One region of the Oryzifoliimicrobium ureilyticum genome, then DNA from elsewhere that is predicted to be linked to it. Evidence: riboswitches for the same ligand, from Rfam matches in the RefSeq annotation. Region 1 holds a riboswitch; the other holds the start of a gene.

The links. Region 1 has a riboswitch for S-adenosylmethionine ahead of metA (homoserine O-acetyltransferase MetA). Riboswitches for the same ligand answer to the same signal wherever they lie in the genome.
Region 2: it holds a riboswitch for S-adenosylmethionine, as region 1 does, so the genes downstream of both, VQ830_RS27535 (O-succinylhomoserine sulfhydrylase) here and metA (homoserine O-acetyltransferase MetA) in region 1, are expected to answer to the same signal.

Annotation. Positions count from the first base shown of each region.
Region 1 covers NZ_JBBBVQ010000005.1:137,969-143,930, reverse strand. Annotated here, with positions in the region: gene VQ830_RS09325 (ABC-F family ATP-binding cassette domain-containing protein) at 1-705, shown strand, start outside; gene VQ830_RS09320 (ABC transporter ATP-binding protein/permease) at 896-2,716, opposite strand; SAM riboswitch at 2,859-2,936, shown strand; gene metA (homoserine O-acetyltransferase MetA) at 2,970-3,899, shown strand; gene VQ830_RS09310 (aldose epimerase family protein) at 4,025-5,044, shown strand; gene VQ830_RS09305 (GntR family transcriptional regulator) at 5,106-5,873, shown strand; gene VQ830_RS09300 (SIS domain-containing protein) at 5,870-5,962, shown strand, end outside.
Region 2 covers NZ_JBBBVQ010000039.1:12-5,973, forward strand. Annotated here, with positions in the region: tRNA gene VQ830_RS27525 (tRNA-Gly) at 119-192, opposite strand; gene VQ830_RS27530 (2'-deoxycytidine 5'-triphosphate deaminase) at 232-1,335, opposite strand; SAM riboswitch at 1,410-1,488, shown strand; gene VQ830_RS27535 (O-succinylhomoserine sulfhydrylase) at 1,533-2,717, shown strand; gene apaG (Co2+/Mg2+ efflux facilitator ApaG/CorD) at 2,985-3,377, shown strand; gene VQ830_RS27545 (Hsp33 family molecular chaperone) at 3,494-4,483, opposite strand; gene argF (ornithine carbamoyltransferase) at 4,571-5,488, opposite strand; gene VQ830_RS27555 (aspartate aminotransferase family protein) at 5,532-5,962, opposite strand, start outside.

The DNA of each region.
Region 1 (5,962 bases):
GAAACGCTGATCGTCAATGGCGAGCAACGCCATGTCACAGGCTACCTCAAGGATTTCCTGTTTCAGCCGGAGCAGGCGCGCACGCCGATCCGCAACCTTTCCGGCGGAGAGCGCGCGCGAATGATGCTGGCAAGAATGTTGGCGCGTCCCTCCAACCTCCTGATCCTTGACGAGCCGACGAACGATCTCGATATCGAAACGCTCGATCTCCTGCAGGAGATCGTCGCAGGCTATGCGGGCACCGTCATTCTCGTCAGTCACGATCGCGACTTTCTCGATCGCACGGTCACGTCCACCATTGCGCCTGCCGTGCCCGAAGCCCCCGATGGCCGCTGGATAGAATATGCCGGTGGCTACAGTGACATGCTCGCGCAGCGCAAAGGCGCAGCAGCCGAGCGCAAGAAAGCGGAGAAGGCAGAGCCCGCCAAACAGACTGAAACAGCCTCGGCCAGCAACGCGAAGGGCAAAGGCAAGCTGTCGTACAAGCAGAAGTTCGCGCTCGATAATCTCCCGCTGCAGATGGCCGAAAACGAGAAGAAGATTGCGGCACTGGAAGAAAAGATGGCTGATCCCAATCTGTTTTCGCGCGATCCCAACAGCTTCAATCGGATCGCCGGAGATCTTGAAAAATTGCGTACCGATCTGGCGCGAATGGAAGAGGAATGGCTCGAGCTGGAAATGCTCCGCGAGGAACTTGAGGGCTGACGCGTCTTAAGCGCAAAGATCTCGCTTGAGCTGACCCAACACGCCTTCAATCAAAAGCGTATCCTAAGCTGATCGCTTCGCCTGACAGAACGCTAAAAGAAAGATTGTTCTCTTACTGGGCCACACTGCAAGCTCGATTGGTTTCAGGGCCGGCGATCCAACCGGCCCTCCGGGGGCTCTACCGAAGCGATCAAATCGCCGGCGCGGTCTCCCGCGGCGCACTCTGCTTTGCCTGTGTTGCCGGCTGCAATGATTGGAGATGCAGAATGCGAGGCTTGAAAGTCTCCGCGAAAGCCGTCGAGCGGCCCATATAGATCATCGTTGACTCGGGAAGGCCGCCAAGCAGCGACATCATGACGGACTGACGTTCAGGCTCGAGACTATCGAGCGTTTCGTCAAAGACGATCCAGCGTGGCTTGGACAAGAGCAGCCGGGCAAAGGCGATCGCTTTATGCTCATCTGCGTTGAGCATTTTGTCCCATCGGGCAACCACATCAAGCCGTGCTATGAGGTTGTCGAGACCCGACTTACGCAAAGCGTTCTCAATATCGGCCTGCTGATAGGCATTGGCGCTCTGCGGGAAAGCAAGCGCCTCGCGCAAAGACCCTCCGGGAACATAAGCTTGCTCCGCGAGAAATGCCATGTCCTCAGCGGGCGGCAAGGCTAGCCGGCCGCTACCGAAAGGCCAAAGACCTGCCAGCGCGTTAAAGACCAGCTTGCGATTCTCGCTATGATCCGCCTCGATCATGATCTTGTCACCTTGATTGATGGTGACCTTGTTCTCCACCAAATAGGCGCCGCCGCATGTGTCGACAGCTTCGTATATTTTTGAGGATACGCGCAGATGATCGGCTTCGAGCTTGTCGCCCTCGTTCGTATCGTACTGGATGGCGTCCTTCAGCGGCTGATCAGCGTCCATCTCTGTCAAGGCCTTTCGGAAATCCGTGACGCGCATCAGCGTGGCACGCCATTCCGCGATCGGTCCGAAATTCGAGACATACCAGCGCAACGCTGTATTCACCTGAGTAAACGCCCCGACCGACATCATGAGCTGGCCGAATGTGAGATTGCTGGAAAAGTAGGCTGGGGCCGCGACGATGATAGGAATGACAACCACCAGCCAGCCATAGCCGGCCGAAACCCAAGTCAGATTGGTATTGGCAAGCGCCAGAGACTTCATCACCTTCAGGACGGAGCTGATATCGGTATCGATCCGCCGCCTCTCATTGTCTTCGCCGCGAGCCAGCGCAATAGCAGGCATATTCTCATTGGCATGCATCAAGGAAAATCGCAGCTCGGCTTCCTTGGAAAAGCGATCTGCATTGAGCGGGACCAATCTGCGACCCACCACCTTGCTAAGAACGGAAGCCGATGCCGCATAGAAGATGGCAGCCCAAACCATATAGCCGGGGATGGAAAAATGGTGACCGGCGAGATTGAAGATGAAGCCGCTGGAAAGCTCCCAGAGTACACCGGTGAAACTGACGAGCAGGATGGTTGCCTGGATAAGACCAATCAACAGGCTGGTCGTGCTCTCAGCAAGGTTACGAGCGTCCTCATGAAGACGCTGATCCGGATTGACACCGATGAGACCGCTGGCAGCCAAACGAATCGCACGCTTGCGCCTCAGCCATTGATCGACGAGATCGCGCGTTAGGCCCTCGCGCATATAGAGCGCAGTCATCTGGTTGAGCCAGGACTGCAGGACGTTCAATAATAAAAGTCCGCCAGCAATGAACGCAAAGATCTTCAACTGATGAAAGAATGACGGAAGATCGCGTCGCGCTATCGCATCGTAAAAAGGCGCGTTCCAGCGATTGAGAATGACGGTAGCATAGGCCGTGGCGAGAATGACAACAATGAGAACCGTTCCGAGAGTAAGGATCCGGAAACGGACCTCAGACGCCCAGAATGCGGCAAACATGATCTTCAAGCGGTCGAACAAACCGATCTCGGCGATGGGCTTCGGCTGGCGCGTGTCATCCCCGCTGCCTCTGTCTTCATCTCTCATTACGCACTTCCATAGGGTTGGCGACAAGACGACTATCTATCACGAGCCTTCAGTCATAGACAGGTCACGCATCGACGGATGGATGGGCGCCCGATCCGCAAGACAAACATGGATTGATTCGGATGTTGAGTCGCTATATCAACAATATTCCTGTGGTGATTTGGCCGGCCGGCTTGCAGCCACGTTAAAAAAATCGCTAAAGGGCCGCGTGCGGACCGGTGGCGATATTTGTCGTTTCAGATGAGTAACCGCAATGCCCATCAAGATTCCCGATACTTTGCCTGCATTCCAGACCCTCGTTCAAGAGGGCGTTCGCGTCATGAGCGAAACGGCCGCGATCCGTCAGGACATCAGACCCCTGCAGATCGGCCTGCTGAACCTCATGCCGAACAAGATCAAGACGGAGCTGCAGATGGCGCGGCTCGTGGGCGCAACGCCGCTGCAGGTCGAGCTTTCGCTGATCCGAATCAGCAACCACAAGGCCAAGAATACGTCAGAAGAACATCTCCTGGCATTCTATGAGACCTGGGAAGAAGTAAAGCATCGCAAGTTCGACGGCTTCATTATTACCGGCGCGCCAATCGAGACGCTGCCTTATGAAGACGTCAATTATTGGGATGAAATGCAGCAGATCTTCGACTGGACGACGACCAATGTCCACTCGACGATGAATGTCTGTTGGGGGGCGATGGCAGCGATCTACCATTTCCATAAAGTCCCCAAATACGAGCTTTCGGAAAAGGCCTTTGGTGTCTACCGCCACCGCAACTTGAAGCCTTCATCCATCTATCTCAACGGCTTTTCGGATAATTTCGAAGTTCCCGTCTCCCGTTGGACGGAGGTTCGGCGCGCCGATATCGAGAAAGTGCCTGAACTGGAAATCCTCATGGAATCGCCAGAGGTTGGCGTATGTCTGGTGCACGAGATCAAGGGACGGCGCCTTTATATGTTCAACCACGTCGAATATGACTCGACGTCGTTGGCGGACGAGTATTTCCGCGACGTCGACGCGGGCGTGCCGATCAAAATGCCGATCAATTATTTCCCGCATAACGACACTTCGATCCCGCCGCAGAACCGTTGGCGCAGTCATGCCCATCTTCTCTTCGGCAACTGGATCAATGAAATGTACCAGACTACGCCCTACGAGCTGGATGCGATCGGCAAGCAGCACCACGATTGAAGTCGGAATTACCGTCGTAACAGCTTCACGCGTCGGCGATACTGTCGCGCGCCGACCGTTGAAGTTTCGAAAGAAGAAGCGCAGGTTCCGTCTCGAACGGTATGCATGACATAGAGGAGATCAGCATGGAGAAACCAACGCGGGAACATTTCGGAACAACGGCAGCAGGGGAGGCCGTCCATCGCGTTTCGATTTCCGGCGGAGGTCTGACCGCAAAAATTCTCACCTGGGGTGCCGTCATTCAGGATCTGCGGCTGGAGGGCCATGATGCGCCCCTTACTCTGGGCTTCGAGGATTTTGCGAGCTACGAGCGCCACTCGCCCTATTTTGGCGCGACGCCTGGCCGCTGCGCCAATCGTATTGCCGGCGGTCGCTTCGAACTGGATGGCACGACCTATCAACTCGAGCTGAATGAAAATGGCCAAACGCACCTTCACGGCGGCAGCGATGGGATAGCAAAGCGTGTCTGGACGATCGTCGAGCATGAAAAGGACAGCCTGGTTCTGAAGATCGTCGATCCGGCAGGTCGAGCCGGTTACCCCGGAAACTGCACGATCCAAGCCACTTTCCGGCTGCGCAAAGATGGCGATCTCTCCATTACCTATGAAACCACAACCGACGCACCGACCATCGCCAATGTGTGCCAGCATGCCTATTTCAATCTTGACGGACAGGGCGATATCCTCGATCACCAGTTGATGATCGCAGCTGATGCTTATTTGCCGACCAATGACGCGCAGATCCCAACCGGCGAAATTCGCAGCGTGGAAGGCACGCCGTTCGACTTTCGGCAATCAAGACCGATCCGGCAGATGGAGAATGGCGCTCAGCTCCCTTACGACCACAATTTCTGCCTATCGCCGAAAAGGGTCGCCAAGCGCTCTGTCGCAATGGCGCGAGGCGCTCGCTCGGGCGTTTCGATGGAAGTGCGCACGACTGAGCCTGGCGTGCAATTTTATAGCGGCTTCAAGATTGCCGTCCCTGTGACCGGGTTGGACGGGCAGAGCTACCAACCTTATTCAGGCTTTTGCTTGGAAACACAAATCTGGCCGGATGCCATCAATCAGGCGGGCTTTCCGGAGGCTGTGATCCACACTGGTGAAGTTTTGCGTCAGCAGACCGATTATATCTTCTCAAAGACCTAACACCGGCCGGCTGAACAAGACCACTTGCGAAAAGGTTCTAAATAGGTCTTAATGTGGGCCTATGGATAGGACCAGTCTTTTTGCTGAATTAAAGCGGCGCGTGGGCGATCTATCGTCCGGGCCGCTTTATAAACGTCTGTCTGCAGCACTGCTTGGCCTTGTTCAGGAAGGTTTACTCAAACCGGGCACAAGCCTGCCGGCAGAACGCGATCTGGCTGAAGGCCTTGACCTTGCGCGCGTCACCGTTCGTTCGGCTTACCGCGACCTCATTGCAGCAGGAATTTTGGAAAGTCGGCAAGGCAGCGGCACCTCCGTTGTCGCACAAGCCGAGAAGATCGAGCATCCGCTCTGGCGTCTTTCCTCCTTTTCCGCCGAAATGCGCTCACGCGGGCAAACGCCTGTCGCAAAGGTACTTTCACGCGCCATCAATAATCCAACCCCAGAGGAAGCCTTTCTGATGGGCCTGGAACCATCGGAAGAGGTGCTGCGCCTTGATCGTCTTCGCCTCGCAGATGGTCGCCCACTTGCCATCGAGCGCGCTGTTGTTCCTCTCAAATTCCTGGGCGGCCGAGCTGCAGGCGAAGGATCGCTCTACGAGGCACTGGCCGCATTCGGCCACCGGCCTGTCAAAGCCGCACAGCGGCTAACAGCTGTTGTACTCGATCGATCTTCTGCCAGGCTGCTGGAAGTAGAACCTGGCGCACCCGCGCTTCTCATCGAACAGATCTCGCGCCTGGTGGACCAGCGGGTCGTTGAATACACGCGCTCGCATTTTCGCGGTGACGCCTATGACTTCATCACTGAACTCAAACTCGGAGATAATGGATGAGCGACGTCAAATCCCTCATGTTGGAAGAAGCGGGCCAGTCCCCAAGCGTGGTTGCCGGCCTGCTTGAGAAAGAGACGTCTACTTTCGCC
Region 2 (5,962 bases), on a different contig from region 1:
TATATCGACTTGGAACAGAGGACTTTGCAAACCATCGACAACCCGTTCGGCACGAGGTTGTTACCTATGTCTTAGGAACAGATTGTTACCTATGTATCCGGGTTGGACAGCTAAGATGTGGAGCGGGTGAAGGGAATCGAACCCTCGTATTCAGCTTGGGAAGCTGCTGCTCTACCATTGAGCTACACCCGCATGCCCTCCAGTTTCAACACAAGGCCAACGCTGTCAAGATCAATCCGATTTGATGCGGAAGTGTTTGGAAAGTTTCAGGCCCTGAGCCTGATAGTTTGAACCGAGGTCGACGCCGTAAAGGCTGGAAGGCCGCTCCTGCATGTGTTCGTAGACGAGCCGACCCACGATCTGCCCATCTTCGAGAATGAAGGGAACTTCGTGGCTTCGGACCTCGAGCACGGCTCGGCTGCCGCGTCCGCCAGCCGGTGCGTGACCAAATCCTGGGTCGAAGAAGCCGGCGTAATGAACACGGAACTCACCGACGAGCGGATCGAATGGTGTCATTTCGGCCGCATAGTCCGGCGGAACATGGACGGCTTCGCGTGACACGAGGATATAGAACTCATCGGGATCGAGGATAAGCTCATTACGCCCACGGCTGCTATACAGCGGCTCCCAGAAATCGAAGACATCGTGCTCTGCCTTCTTGTCCACATCGACAACCGCCGTATGGTGCTTGCCGCGATATCCGATCAGGCCGGCTTTATCACCGGCAAGATCGATCGAAAGCGCTATACCGCCACCCGTCACATTGGGTGTGGCACTTGCCACCAGGGTCTCGGTCGCATGCAGCGACAAAAGCGCCGGCTCGTCAAGAAGCGACAAGCCCCGCCTGAAGCGAATTTGCGACAGGCGAGAGCCGCGCCGAACGACGATCGGAAAGGTCCTCGGACTGATTTCCAGATAAAGCGGGCCTGAATAACCGGCAGGAATCTTATCGAACTCCTGTGCGTAATCGGCGATGACACGCGTGAAGATATCGAGGCGACCTGTCGAGCTTTTTGGATTGGCCGAGGCCGACATATCGCTCGGCAGATCGAGCGATTCCATCAAGGGCACGATATAGACACAGCCGGTTTCAAGGACTGCACCTTGCGTCAGATCGACAACATGCAAGCTTAAACGGTCGAGCTTGTCCGCAACGCGGCTGGAGGGGCCAGGCATAAAGCTTGCCCTGACGCGAAACGCCTTTGCACCAAGCCTCAGATCGAGACTGGCCGGCTGAATTTGATCGTCATCAAGCGGTCGCTCCGCCGCAAGTCGTCCACTCTCAAAGAGAGACGAGATTGACCGATCTGCCAGAATTCCAGTTTCACGCACCATTTTTATCTTCCGCTTATCGCGCTGACAAAACCAAACTCCGGCGATTGACGCAAGAACGCAACGGCAGTATTGGGTATTTATCCCGTGGTGATTTGGCCGGTCGGCTTGCAGCCACGTTAAATAAGTGGCTAAAAAGACCGGGTGGAAACCGGTCTGCTTTTGCGGCCGGTTTTTTTGTTGTTTGAAAGTGGTAGATCATGACCAAGACTTGGCGCCCGGCAACCCAACTCGTTCACGGTGGCACGCTACGCTCTCAATATGGCGAAACCTCAGAAGCGATCTATCTGACGCAGGGCTTCGTCTACGAAACGGCTGAGGCTGCAGAAGCGCGCTTCAAGGGTGAGACGGATGGCTTTATCTACGCCAGATACGGCAGCCCGACGAACGACATGTTCGAAAAGCGGATGTGCGCCTTGGAAGGCGCAGAAGACGCACGCGCCACCGCTTCGGGCATGGCCGCCGTCTCGGCCGCTATTCTCTGCCAGCTGAAGGCAGGCGATCATATTGTTGCTGCACGCGCCTTGTTTGGCTCTTGCCGTTGGGTTGTGGAAACGCTCGCTCCCAAATACGGCATCGAATGTACTCTGGTGGATGGGCGCGATCTCGGCAATTGGGAAAAGGCGATCCGCAAGAATACGAAAGTCTTCTTCCTGGAAAGCCCAACCAACCCGACGCTGGAAGTGATCGACATTGCAGGCGTTGCCAAGCTTGCCAATCAGATCGGCGCAAAGGTGGTTGTCGACAATGTTTTCGCAACGCCGCTATTCCAGAAGCCGCTGGAGCTCGGCGCGCATGTGGTTGTGTATTCAGCGACCAAACATATTGACGGACAGGGCCGGTGCCTAGGCGGCGTCATTTTGTCCGACAAGCAGTGGATCGACGAAAACCTGCACGATTATTTCCGCCATACCGGCCCGGCGATGTCGCCCTTCAACGCCTGGACGCTGCTCAAGGGAATTGAAACCCTGCCGCTTCGTGTGCGCCAGCAGACACAGAATGCAGCGCGCATCGCTGATTTCCTTTCCGAGCGGCGAGAAATTGCGAAGGTCATTTATCCAGGCCGGAAAGACCACCCCCAGGCAGAAATCATTGCCAAGCAGATGAGCGGTGGCTCGACACTGGTTGCTTTTGAGGTGAAGGGAGGAAAGGAGGCCGCCTTCGCGCTGCAAAACGCATTGGAGATCGTCAAGATTTCCAACAATCTCGGCGATGCGAAAAGCCTGATCACGCATCCGGCAACGACGACACACAAGAACCTGTCGGATGAGGCTCGTGCGGAATTAGGCATCTCTGCCGGTATTCTGCGCTTGTCCGCCGGTATCGAAGATACCGACGATCTGCTTGAGGATTTCGACAAGGCTCTCTCGGCGATCAGGGCGTAACGCGTATCTGCGCCGAAGGCTCGGTGTCTTACGAAGCCTTCGCGGCTCACTCTTCGTTTCGCTCAATAGTCTCTTGAGCGGAACGACAAATGGTGACCTCGACAGTGTCGGAAGAGTGCCTTCGCCCTCGGCCCATTACGGGCGGTAACCTTCCGCGTTAGGCTTAACAAGAGCTAAATGATGCATTTTCTCTCCGTTTAGACATAATACGCTACTATGAAACTGGCCAAAAAGGTTGCCAGGCGAATTTGCATCACGGTGTAAGACATGTATCGCGCCCTTACGCGAAATATTGAGGTGGTTGTCGAGCCATTTTACCTGGAGGAGCAATCCGATCCAGAAGACAGCCGCTACGTGTGGGGCTACCGGATCGCGATCACCAATCAATCTGATTTGACCGTCAAGCTCATCAATCGGTACTGGAACATCACGGATCAAAACGGTGTCGTGGATGAAGTCTCCGGACCGGGCGTCGTGGGCGAACAACCTGTTTTATCGCCGGGAGACACCTATGAATACTCATCCGGCTGCCCTCTGGACACGCCTTCAGGCCTGATGTTCGGCCATTACGAGATGGAAGCCGACAATGGCGAGGTTTTCGAAGTGAAAATCCCCGCCTTTTCCTTGGATTCGCCCGGTCTTCTGCGTACGCTGAACTGAAATATTCGGGATGGGCGAAAGTCCGAGCAACCCGTCGTCAAAGCATAGGCCCGAACATCCATTGGACCTTCCGGCCTGACTTAGGAGAGCAGCTTGTCCACTGCTCCCACGCTTGATCAAGTCGCCGGAAACTCATCCGGCTTGAAGCGGTAAACCGTTGAGCAAAACTCACACGTCACAGCAATTTCGCCGTCTTCGGTGCTTGCCTCGATTTCCTCAGCGGAAAATCCTTCAAGAACGCTCCTGATCTTGTCTTTCGAACAGCTGCAGCGATCGAAGACCTGTTTTGGCTCGTAGACGCGAACGCCCCGTTCGTGGAACAGTCGGTAGAGCAAGCGTTCTGTCCCGACCTGCGGATCAGTCAATTCGTCAGCGTCAATCGTTTCGACCAGCGATCGAGCCTCAGACCAGGAATCGTCCTCCTGGTGAAGAGTCGATCCGTCATCGCCGTCACCGCCGTGCAGATCCGGTTGTCGCATCCGGTCGGGAGCTTCAGGCAGGAATTGTGCAACAAGACCACCCGCCCGCCAGTGATGGCGCGCTTTTCCGTCCTCACCTCTGTCGAAAAGCTCGGCAGCAGCAAGTCTCACTCTCGTCGGAATTTGCTCCGACTGGCGGAAATAGGTGCCGGCAATCTCCTCGAGGGTGGCGCCATCGAGCGCGACAATTCCTTGGTAAGGCTGCGCAAAGCGACCCTGATCGATGGTAAACGCCAGGACGCCCCGGCCAAGCAGCTGCTCCGGCTCGGCTCGACCTTCTGCTACCGCTTGCCGAAGCGCTGCCTCGTCAAAGCGCGCATAGGCACGGACATTCTCCGGCGTAGAGAAATCAGCGACCAAGAGATCGACGGGACCATCGCCTTTTGTCTGAACCGTGAACTTGCCTTCAAACTTCAAAGAAGTTCCCAGCAAGACCGTCAGGACGATCACTTCGCCCAATAGCCGAGCAACGGGCGCCGGGTAGTGGTGCCGCTCCAGAATTGCGTCCAGCATCGGACCAAGCTGAACGGCACGACCGCGTACGTCGAGCCCTTCCACCTGAAAGGGTACAACATGATCGTCGCCAGCCAGGGTTAGATCTCCCAAAGTGACGGCGGTGTCTGCCATGGTTTTACTCCTCAACATCTGCCGGAGACAAAGCCTGCCGGCCCGCGGTTCACCACGGGCTCTAGCCGGCGTGGCAAGCGGTAGGGTTCAGATTGCTCCCAGGCACCAAGCAAGAATGGACTTCTGCGCATGCATACGGTTTTCTGCTTCATCGAACACCACGGACTGCGGGCCGTCGATCACCTCGTCCGTCACTTCCTCGCCACGATGGGCCGGCAGGCAGTGCATGAACAACGCATCCTTGTTCGCCCGCGCCATCAAGGTGGGATTCACTTGGAATGGTTGGAAGACATTATGACCTCGAGCCCGATGCTCCTGGTTCATGGAAACCCAGGTATCGGTCACTACGCAATCGGCGCCTTCGACCGCACGGTCGGCATCATGATAGAGCCTGATCTCGGCACCCTCATTGCGAGCCCAGTTCAAATAGTGATCCTTCGGCTCGGAACCAAGAGGTACCGCCATATTCATTTTGTAGCCGAAACGGGCTGCCCCTTCGACGAGGGAATGCAGGACATTGTTGCCATCACCGGTCCAAGCAATTGTCTTACCGCTGACAGGCCCACGATGTTCCTCAAAGGTCATGATGTCAGCCATGATCTGACACGGATGGGTATCATCCGTTAGAGCATTGATGACAGGCACCGTTGCATGCTCAGCAAGCTCCAGAAGACGAGAATGCTCTGTTGTGCGGATCATGATGGCATCGACATAGCGCGACAACACCTTTGCCGTATCTCCAATGGTCTCCGCTCGTCCAAGCTGCATTTCCGTCCCAGACAGGAACAGGGTTTCGCCGCCGAGTTGACGCATACCGACGTCGAAGGATACGCGTGTTCGCGTCGAAGGCTTTTCGAAGATCATGGCCAGCATCTTGCCCGCCAGCGGCTTGTCGGCCGAGCCAGCTTTGAAGGCCTGCTTGCGCGAAAGCGCATCATTGAGAATATGCCTAAGATCCGGCGAAGAAACAGCCGAAAGATCGAGGAAATGCCGAGTTGAAGTCATATCAATACCCATTGCGTCCTTAAGGAGGACTAAAATCCCTATCTCAAGCGGTCTTGCGGGCCGATTTCATACGCAGGCTTTCAGCCGCCTGCTCGATCCGCGACAGCGCCTCTCGTGCGTCCTGAGCCGTCACCACGAGGGGGGGCAACAAACGAACGACATTGTCGCCAGCTGTCATCGCAAGCATCTTGTTTGCTCTGATGGCCTGCAGCAGTTCACCGACCGGAACCGCGGCCTTTATACCGAGCATTAGGCCTTCTCCACGCACATCTTGAATGATGTCAGGATATCTGTCCTTCAGCGAAGCAAGTCCCTGGCGCATGACAAGCCCGACATCGCGGACATTTTGCAGGAAGCCGTCTTCGAGCACAACATCGAGAACCGCATTGCCAACCGCCATAGCGAGCGGATTGCCGCCATAGGTCGACCCGTGGGTACCCGCTACCATGCCCGACGCTGCTTCAGCCGTCGCCA